Regions from separate parts of the Peribacillus sp. V2I11 genome, predicted to be linked through region 3. Evidence: predicted binding sites of a transcription regulator. Region 3 holds the regulator's gene; each other region holds the start of a gene.
What was found. Region 3 encodes Rex, which represses fermentation and respiration genes when NADH is low (regulators of the CRP and FNR family bind a similar motif). Its sites were predicted from a motif close to TTGTGAAATATTTCACAA; they were not measured.
Positions count from the first base shown of each region.

Region 1 (3,288 bases), 1.3 Mb from region 3:
TAAAAATGGGAAAAATATAAAAATGACTCCTGCTGGAGAATATTTGGTAAGCTATGCAAAAAAAATGCTCATAGATTTACGTCAAACAAAAGAGTATTTATTGAGTATGGGAAGTGAAACGAAGGGGAGTTTGAAATTAGGTATAAGCAGCCATTTCGGACTTTATAACCTGCCTTCCATTTTGGAAGAGTACATGGTTAATTGTCCTATGGTCCATTTAAATGTTGATACGGGCTTCAGTACGGAAATGATGGAATTGCTTATGCAAGGTGAGATTGATGTTGCGATTGTAAAAGGCGATTATGAGTGGTTCGATGAAAAGTTTCTTCTTGAGGAAGAAAATATATGCATCATTTCAAAAGATGAGATACCTGTTGATAGCCTTCCAGATTTTCCGATGATTAATCGTAAAGAACCGAATGTTTTGCTGCAATATAGAAATATATCGCAAATTCCCTCTGAAAAAAGTATTGATCATTGGTGGAATGAAAGGTTTACATCTCCTCCTCTGGTAATGATGCAAGTGGACAGCTATGAGACATGCAGGGAAATGGTAAAAAGAGGGCTAGGGTATGCCATTATTCCTCGTGTTTTTTTGCAAAAAAGTGATGATTTGTTTTCCCATGATTTGATCTTAAAAAATGGAGAAGAGATAAAAAGAAGAACATGGATGTTATACCGGCAATCATCTTTACAATTAGCCAGTGTTTCCAAGTTTGTGAGTGAAATTAAAAAGCTATATTGCTAAAGGAGATATTGATTCTACGCCAGTTTGAAGGCTATAAGAAGAGAGGTAAAACAAAATAGACCCCTAGAAGCTTAAAGGAGCCAATTTAACCATAGGTGAATCTAACGATAACTTGGAAAAGCATTTGTGAATTATTTAGACAAAAAGCCAACGAATTCGTTGGCTTTTTGTCTGTGCGATCATTTCAATTATCATACATTCAAATTAGAGAAAAAAATACCCTTCTTAAACTAAACTGGTAGTTTAGCTAAAGAAAAATTGTATTACTTTTCATCAATTAGGAAAAGATATAAATAATAGCAAGAAGGAGGGAACAGAGATGGAAGTAAATATGAGTGTTGAAGAAGTCGTGAATCAAATTTCTGAATTAGTAGAAAAAGAAGGGAAGCCACCTCGAAAGAAAGAGGTAAAGAAGACAGATCCGGAGTTAATGAAAAATGCATTGTATTATTTTCCTAGTTGGGATACTGCAGTAGAACATAGCATTGGATCTTAACCATAAACGATACATAAACATTTATTTTTAAATTAGTATATATAAGGAAAGGGAAGTTATGAAGGCCGCCAATTGGCGGCCTTTTGAACGTGTGATTCCTTACATTATCATACATTCAAATTGGTTTTAAAAAGTACTCCTTATTCAAACTATCTATCAATTAGGATTTCTTGTCTCAATTAGGGAAGATTATTTCCGGCAAGCCCGTATTAATGTCGATGGCTTACGGATGCGTGAAGCGTTAACTGGTGAAAACGATGTATTAGAACAATTTTTTGATGTTGAACATGTTTACTGGAAGGCGTCTTTGTTATAGAAAAAAGGGATATTAAATAATGCCTTATTGTGAAATGATACTTATTAACTTAATAAGTAGTTTTTCCTTGAAATTAGTAACTGAATCAATTTCATAATATAAAAAATAAAGCCAAATGCACAATTTCTTATATATTTTCTCGGAAAGAGTGGAGAGTATCGATCTTTTTTAAGTCTATAAAGTCTGATACTAGCAAAGAAGCATAGTGTAACTTTTTTACATATGGGACCGTATAATAATTTGTTAAAACACATGAAAAGAGGGTTCCAATGAAAAAGATATTGTTGATTTTGGCAGCCGTTATTTTGGTAACAGGACTTAGTGCTTGTAAAGGAGTCCAGGAGGAAAATAAGGAATCTCCACCAATTTCAGAAAAGCCAAATGATAATCCTAAGCAAACCGACGGTCAAGATGAAGATCCTCCAGGTGAATCGGTCGATGATCTGACAAAAGATCGGCCAAATACGAAAACGGATATGATCATATTAGAAGGTATGGAAGAATCATTCCAATTCAAGCTTCATCATAGTCAGGCATTGGGATTCTCAACCTACATCGTGGATGACATGGTCGTTGAAGAGGCTAGTTCTGGTGAAGGAGATGCAATGATTGTTTTTGCAAATTTTGCAGGCAAGAGAAATGAGGATGCCAAAGTTCAGATATTTTCCAAAAGTGAGGGTACGAGTGCGACAATAGAAGAACAGGCGGAGTTTGCGAGGGAAGTTGTGATAAGCAACGACTTTGAGATTAAACAGCGATCTGATAATACGCCTAACCGATTTGATTGGTCTGAGGCCGAATTTGACATTAGCCGGAAGGGCAGTAATTATTCAATATTGGGTACAGTGTCGGTTTTTCAACATGGCGACCGCGTTTACTATGCGATAGTTCAATACCCGGAGGATTATGAAGAAGGCTTCTTACCGCGGGTTGTAAAAATGTTTGATGATATCGTATGGTATGAAGCACCTTAAATGAGTATCCGAAATTGGGTACACCATTTTAACAGAGAATGGTAATATATTTGTCCAAAAAGGGGGGCATTCAAAAAACTTTGATAGCAGCCTTTTTTCTTTCTTTTGATTAATTAATTGAGCCCCAATTAACTCTAATTTCAACTCTAATTCAGTCTTAGCCTAATTTCTCAGAATTTTAGTGAGAAATTAGGCTTTTTTACCTTTCATTATCCTTAATGTTGTAAATCCGCATTTTCCTAACTTTACTCCATATAAAACAGTAAAAAATCATTGATTATAACTAATTCTTGTTTTGAAACTATGGGGATCCCCATAGAGTTAATCCCGTTAAAGCTCCATGCTGGTTCAAAAAATGAGACCACGCATAACCCCTTTTTGCATTCGGAAATTTCAGTGATTTTATAAATATTCATAGTAGTTACTATATTAAACTATAAAAAAATTTTTTAGTTTCATAAAAAAACCTTAATTTTACTTATCATTAAAGTGAACGTAATATTTAAAAAGAAACATTTAATTTTCAGAATTTTATGGAGGTTGTATATTTATGTCAATACATGTTGCGGAAGGAAAGAAATCGATTCAAATGGCAGTTGATGCCCGTGATGCTCAATTACGTGAGCTTGCATTGAACATTCATGCTCATCCAGAACTTAGTTTCCATGAATATAAGGCAGTGAAATGGTTGATGGAGCCTTTAAAGAAGGCCGGCTTCTCGATAGAAAAAGGGGTCGCAAATTTAGAAACTTCA
Region 1 is NZ_JAUSYW010000001.1:3,327,732-3,331,019, forward strand. It holds gene QFZ73_RS16215 (LysR family transcriptional regulator) at 1-748, shown strand, start outside; gene QFZ73_RS16220 (hypothetical protein) at 1,068-1,244, shown strand; gene QFZ73_RS16225 (LptM family lipoprotein) at 1,830-2,534, shown strand; gene QFZ73_RS16230 (M20 family metallopeptidase) at 3,085-3,288, shown strand, end outside.
Region 1: QFZ73_RS16225 (LptM family lipoprotein) is a predicted target of Rex. The motif match lies at 1,588-1,605, and genes of this name have one in related genera.

Region 2 (3,288 bases), 270 kb from region 3:
GTACCAATACCAGCTATTTGAAGTGAAATCGCATAATAGTTCGAACCTACTGATTCACTGAAATCGTTACTTGCCAGAGGGAAGTAAGATGTCCAACCTGCATCAGGAGAACCACCGACTACGAAAGAGATGTTAAATAGCATTGCCCCCATGAAGAATAACCAGAAGCTTACTGCGTTCAGACGTGGGAATGCTACGTCACGCGCTCCAATTTGCAATGGTGTGACAATGTTCATTAACCCAATGATAAATGGCATAGCCATGAACAGGATCATGACGACCCCGTGTGTTGTAAATACCTCATTATAATGCTGTCCATCCAAAAGACCGTTATCTGGAATAGCTGTTTGAGCACGCATCATAAGGGCATCGACGCCACCACGGAAAAGCATAAGCAGTGCTGCCAAGATGTACATGATACCAATACGTTTATGGTCAACGGTTGTTAACCACTCACGCCATAAGTAACCCCATTTTTTAAAATAGGTAATTCCGGCAACAACCGCAATCATGGTTAAACCAATGGCAACCATGGATGCATAAATCGCAGGACTTGGATGAGGTACGGCAAATCGATCAAAGTAATCCATACTTTTGTGACTCCTTTCAGGAAAATATTCCTTATCTTGTATACCTAGTTGTTTTATCGAACGAAATTAATTCTTAATGATCATGATTCATGTTGCTGTGTTCTGAATGTTCCTCGTGTGAATCCTTGGAATCATTTTCTTCAGTATCAGAAGATCCGTGGTTACCATGACCAGCATGTTCCCCTTCAGGAGCTGGTGAAAACTCTAAGTGAGTTCCAGTGTAAGTGGATTGTCCCACATGACCAGGTTTTAATAATTCATTGAATTTTTCCTCAGTGATCGGTTTAGCAGTAGCTTTAATTTCATCTACCCACTTATCGTAATCTTTTGCTGACAGTACATTAACGTTGAACGTTTGTTGAGCAAAACCTGAACCACTGAAGTTTGAATTTCGACCCATATACTCTCCTGGTACATCAGCTGCTAAGTGCAACGTATTAACCATGTTCGACATCGCGTATTTTTGTCCTCCAAGTTGCGGAATCCAAAAACTGGAGATTGGACCGAATGAGTAAAGTTTAAATTCAATTGGTCGGTCAGTTGGTAAAAACAGATAGTTGACCGTTTCGATATCTTCTTCCGGATAACTAAAATGCCACTTCCAGTTAGAAGATGAAGCATAAATTACTAACGGTTCTTGATCTGCGTATCCTTTAGGTGTTGCCTCCACTTCATTTGTTGTTTTAACAGTAACAACGGATAGGAAAGCGACGATCAAAATTGGGATCGCAACCCAAATTATTTCAAGAACCTTACTTCCTTCAATATGAGGCGGTTCATAATCGTCACGCTGTTTGGAAGCACGATATTTCATTATCATGAAGATATACAGTACCATAACGACAAGGACGACAAAGGCCATTGTCCATATCGAAATCATAATAACATCTGCTTGTGTTGCAGCTACTGGCCCTTTAGGGTCCAAGACCATTAATGGGTTATCGCAACCGGTTAGCACAGTGGCAATTGTAAAAAGTATAGTTAATAGAGCCCATTTTATTTTCATAGTACTACCCCTTTCTTACATAATAAAATTCCAATTGGTAATTATTCGGACAAAGTGTTACCAAGTTCACAAACCCGACATACCAATATTAATCCCAAGTTTAAAAAAAGACAATATAAAGTGACATCTGTCACATAAAGTTCAATAAAGAGCAGTAAGAAGATGGTAAATGAACAGAAATGTTCGAAAATCTTCAGCAAATGAAATATAATAATTGTTTAATAAATTACCTATGGAAATTCACTTATTAGTACAGAATTGCTGATAGGATCGGTCACTTTCCCTTTAATATTACTCTAATATAATGAAAAAAAATTTTCACATTATATCACCGCGTTTATTGCCTTAAGACTTATAAAGATTATGAATTATATTACCTATCCTGTTAATTAGGTATCTATCATTGGAAAACATGATTTATAGCCGATTTTTTTCACTCGGCCATGGAAGTTGGTAAATGGTAGCCGCATTGTACACGATGTTGTTTCCATGCTTCAATACCCTTATGATCCAACACTGGTCAATATTATATATATATAAGGAAATAACGAGTGTGAAATGTAATTGGTTTTTTTCTCCTCGCAATACTTATTGTCCTGTCAGGATTCCTAAACAGCCGTTTAGCAGTAGTCGTGGGTGAAGTAATTCAGGGGTCAGTCAAACTAGTTACAACTAGTCAAGCAATATCAGTAGGACAGGACAAAAACCATTTTACAAAAAAGTACATTTGGTGGTTCAATAAACTTCGGCTTTTGGAAACTCACTACTCAAAAATCAACGACATCCCTTTTGTATCTTCTAGGAAAAGTGCATAAAAAAACCACAAAAAAAGGACTTTTTAAAAGTGTCCTTTTCTCGTGGGTATCGTTTAAAATGCAAAGTGAAAACTTCCTGGCGTTCAGCCAGTTTGGTTTGAATGTCCAAGCACATCGTATGTATTTCAAATACAAAGGGTTACTTGAAATTTTTTTGGTACATGACGAGTGCAGTATATTTTATTGAATTAAAAAGTAGCCAACTGATAATTAACCCAAGTCCTCCACAAAATGAAAGCGCATTCAATCATTCGGATCACGTTGACTCAAATTCTTTAGAAAGGCGTTCATCCATGTTAGTAAATCTGATGATAGAATGCAAATTCATTATGCTATATTCCTCGTTTTAGTTACTGAATTCTGTACTTCTTTTTGTTTGAGTGTTAGCCTTTGACTTCATTTTTATGATTTTAGTCGTTTCCGGTACAATTCTCTCACCTTTATGTGTTTTCATTACCATTTCTTCTGTCAGGACAAAAAATATACCAACTAGAAAAATTGCAGCTGCGCTTAGTGTGATGGCGATTCCCACGGCGGTAAATATATAATCTTTATTGTAATCGCTTACAAAGAAACTTAAAGCAAAAATAATAATTCCGATTACACAACCTGTGCCCGATACCCATTTCACTGCATCTAACATCTTCTGATTAGCTTCCATAATTTCATCCCCTTTCTTTCTATTTTATGACATTTCACAAATTTGTCAAATCTTTTCTATTTTTTAACATATTCACAATGAAAACCTTGACAAATAGAACGCGTTACTATTAGCTTTTAGGTATTCAAGACTATATGAAAAATCTGCAAAACAGTGCAAATACACTATCTATTTTTTCCGATATTATCCTTTTCTATACTACTAAAAACTCCTTGA
Region 2 is NZ_JAUSYW010000001.1:1,762,468-1,765,755, forward strand. It holds gene qoxB (cytochrome aa3 quinol oxidase subunit I) at 1-590, opposite strand, end outside; gene qoxA (cytochrome aa3 quinol oxidase subunit II) at 664-1,596, opposite strand; gene QFZ73_RS08445 (hypothetical protein) at 2,758-3,072, opposite strand.
Region 2: qoxA (cytochrome aa3 quinol oxidase subunit II) is a predicted target of Rex. The motif match lies at 1,715-1,732, and genes of this name have one in related genera.

Region 3 (3,288 bases):
TGTTCTGCCTAAATATTTGATACCATTTTGGAGTATGCGTTTATAGATTGTCCCCATATGTTCCAAGCGGAATGGGTGACTAAATAAAAGGAGTTTTCATTTTTGAAAAAAGAATATTGGTTCGTCATCATCACTTATATTGCCATGCAATTATCCAGTATTGTTGGGGTACCCATTTTCATGCTGATCGGGTCTTATACCGGAATGCCGGCTGATGAACTCGATGTGAAGTCTGCAGCATACTGGATAGTTTTCAGTTTTCTCGCTGCTTTATTCTTGATTCTTTTTTTAATGAGAAAAGATATGAGGGAAAAGTTGGACACGAGAAACCAAACTTCCGTTCCCATGTCCATATTATGGGCAATTGCAGGAGTTTTCATGGCTCTTTTTGCGCAAAGCATTGCCGGCAGCATTGAACAAATGCTTGGGGTGGAGTCTGAATCTGAAAATACGCAGCAACTCATTTCACTCATTTACAAAGTCCCCATGGTCATTTTCGTCACTTCAGTAATTGGACCTATATTGGAAGAATTAATTTTCCGGAAAATCATTTTCGGATCACTTCATAAACGCTTTAACTTCTTTATTTCAGCTTTAATCAGCTCAGTTATTTTCGGCTTGGCGCATGGTGAATTTGAACATCTTCTTTTATATACAGCAATGGGCTTCACCTTTGCTTTCCTTTATGCAAAAACAGGCCGCATTCTCGTTTCCATGAGCGCTCATATTGCGATGAATACGCTTGTTATCATCCTTCAAGTGGTATATCGGGAGGATATTGAGAAGATGCTAGATACTGCACAGGCCTTCATCGGAGGTTTATTATGAAACGTCAATCACCATTATTCATGGGCATCATCTATGCAGGCTTAGGAGCTCTTTTTACCGCTATCGCGATTCAAACCGTCAATTCTTCTGGATGGGGAATCTTTGCCTACATACTTGTCCTTATTGCAACTCTTGACTTTGGATCGGGATTACGCATGATCATGCTGCACTTTAAGATTAAAGCCGCACAAAAAAATAAGAAAAAATAAAAAAACGCTGTAATGATACAGCGTTCAGACTGTAGACAAACTCGATGAAAATTGAGTTTGTCTACAGTCTTTTTATTTGAAAAACGTTCCAGTTGATTTCAGAAATCCGCTCCCTTTCCGCCGACTGTCTGCCAAGCCTCCTCGCCGCAAGCGCCTGTGGGGTCTCGGCTAGCCAGTTATTCGGCAGGAGTGTCGCAAATTTCTTCAATCTAATAAGAATTACTGTAAAAAACCATTAAGGATAATCTAGTCTTGTTTTAAAATCATGTTTCGGGATAAGACCGTTCCGAACCTCCGATTGTAGACAAAGGGGTTCTATCTAAATTTTAAAAAACAGTTGATTGGAACGGAAGGTACGAGACTCCTGCGGGAAAAGCGCGTCCAAGTGAGACCCCACAGGCGCAAAGAGCGCCGAGGGCGGACCGCCCGCGGAAAGCGAGTGCCTGGAGTGGAAATCAACGTTTAAATTGCACTCCAAAAAAGTAAAAAACATGAAGGATAATCTAGTTTTCTTTTAAAATCATGGTTTGGGATGCGAACGTTCCACCCCCATTTTGTAGACAAACAGAAAAGATTTAATAAAAAAACGCTGCAATGATGCAGCGTTTTTTTCATTCCTCCAATGCGGCTTCTTCCACTACAGGATAATGTTTCAGGAAGTAGATGAGCGACTGAAGCTCCACGGCCAGGTCAATGTGGTGAACCCTTATGGATGGAGGCACCGTCAGCCGTGCAGGTGTAAAATTCAATATTCCTTTTATATCAGCTTTGACTAGACGATCTGTTATCGTCTGGGCTACCTGTGCAGGCACTGTCAATATAGCCGCAGTAATATTATTTTCCTGCAATAATGTATCGATTTGATCCATATGATAGATGGGCACATCAGCTATACGCTTGCCGACCTTTTCTTCAGAAACTTCGAAAGCCATTTCAATTTTTGTATTATTATTTTTCATGAAATTGTAATTTAAAAAAGCGGTTCCTAAATTTCCTACCCCGATTAAAGCGACTTTGGTCAATTCATCTTGATCTAGTGTTTTTCTAAAGAAGGATAATAAATAATTGACATTGTAGCCGTAGCCTTTTTTCCCAAGCGCGCCAAAGTAGGAAAAATCACGGCGAATGGTAGCAGAATCCACTTTTACAGCTTCGCTTAGCTCTGCCGAGGAAACTCTTTGTTTGCCTGAGGAATGTAAGTTCTTTAAAAATCGATAATACAATGGCAACCTTTTGGCTGTCGCCTGCGGTATCTTTGGGTCATGGTTCATTGTTCTTCCCCGCCTTCACACATGCTTTTCAACTTAATCTGTATCTGTTTGTTTTACTTGTCTTTTATAATCGTTACTGGAAACTCCGCCTGTTTTCTCCACTAAGAATGTAGGCCCGATCACCATTCCCTTATCAAGGGCCTTACACATGTCATAAACAGTCAAGGCAGTCACGGATGCAGCTGTTAACGCTTCCATTTCAACACCTGTACTGCCTTTTGTCTTAGCTTCCGTTTCAATCCTAAGCCTATATCCCTGTTCTTCTTTTTCCCAATCAAAGGCTATATTGACCCCTTGCAGAGCAATGGGATGGCACATCGGAATTATATTGGATGTATTTTTGCTGGCCATTATTCCTGCAACTTGTGCAACAGCCAGTACATCACCTTTTTTCATTTTCTCGTTCGTGACCAATTCATATATTTCATCATTCAATAAAATGCTCGATTGAGCTACAGCCGTCCGGGTTGTTTCAGGCTTAGCACTCACATCGACCATTTTGGCCCTGCCCTGTTCATTAAAATGCGTTAAGTCTCCCATTTAAGTAACCCCTCCTAAATAATACACTATTATTCCACTTTATGTAACAGCTTTTCTTTTAGCTTGGAACCAAGCTGTTGCCGATAATAACTAAAATACGTTACACTAACAATAATCAATTGAGGTGAAATCTATGATTTTGTTACAAATCAATCAATTATCGAAATATTATGGAGCTGAACTTATTTTATCAAATATGAAGCTCGAAGTTCAAAATAAAGATAGAATTGCACTTGTCGGCCGAAATGGCGCCGGTAAATCCACTCTGCTAAAAATCATAGCCGGGCAGCTTTCCCATGATGGCGGGGAAATAATCAAACCAAAAGGCGTCACCATCGGCTATATGGCCCAGGATACGGGATTGGAATCCGATCTGACCATATGGGATGAAATGCTGACTGTATTCAGGGACCTTATAGAGCAAGAAAAGGAACTGCGTC
Region 3 is NZ_JAUSYW010000001.1:2,028,359-2,031,646, forward strand. It holds gene QFZ73_RS09625 (CPBP family intramembrane glutamic endopeptidase) at 103-828, shown strand; gene QFZ73_RS09630 (YdiK family protein) at 825-1,037, shown strand; gene QFZ73_RS09635 (redox-sensing transcriptional repressor Rex) at 1,649-2,308, opposite strand; gene moaC (cyclic pyranopterin monophosphate synthase MoaC) at 2,342-2,848, opposite strand; gene abc-f (ribosomal protection-like ABC-F family protein) at 2,982-3,288, shown strand, end outside.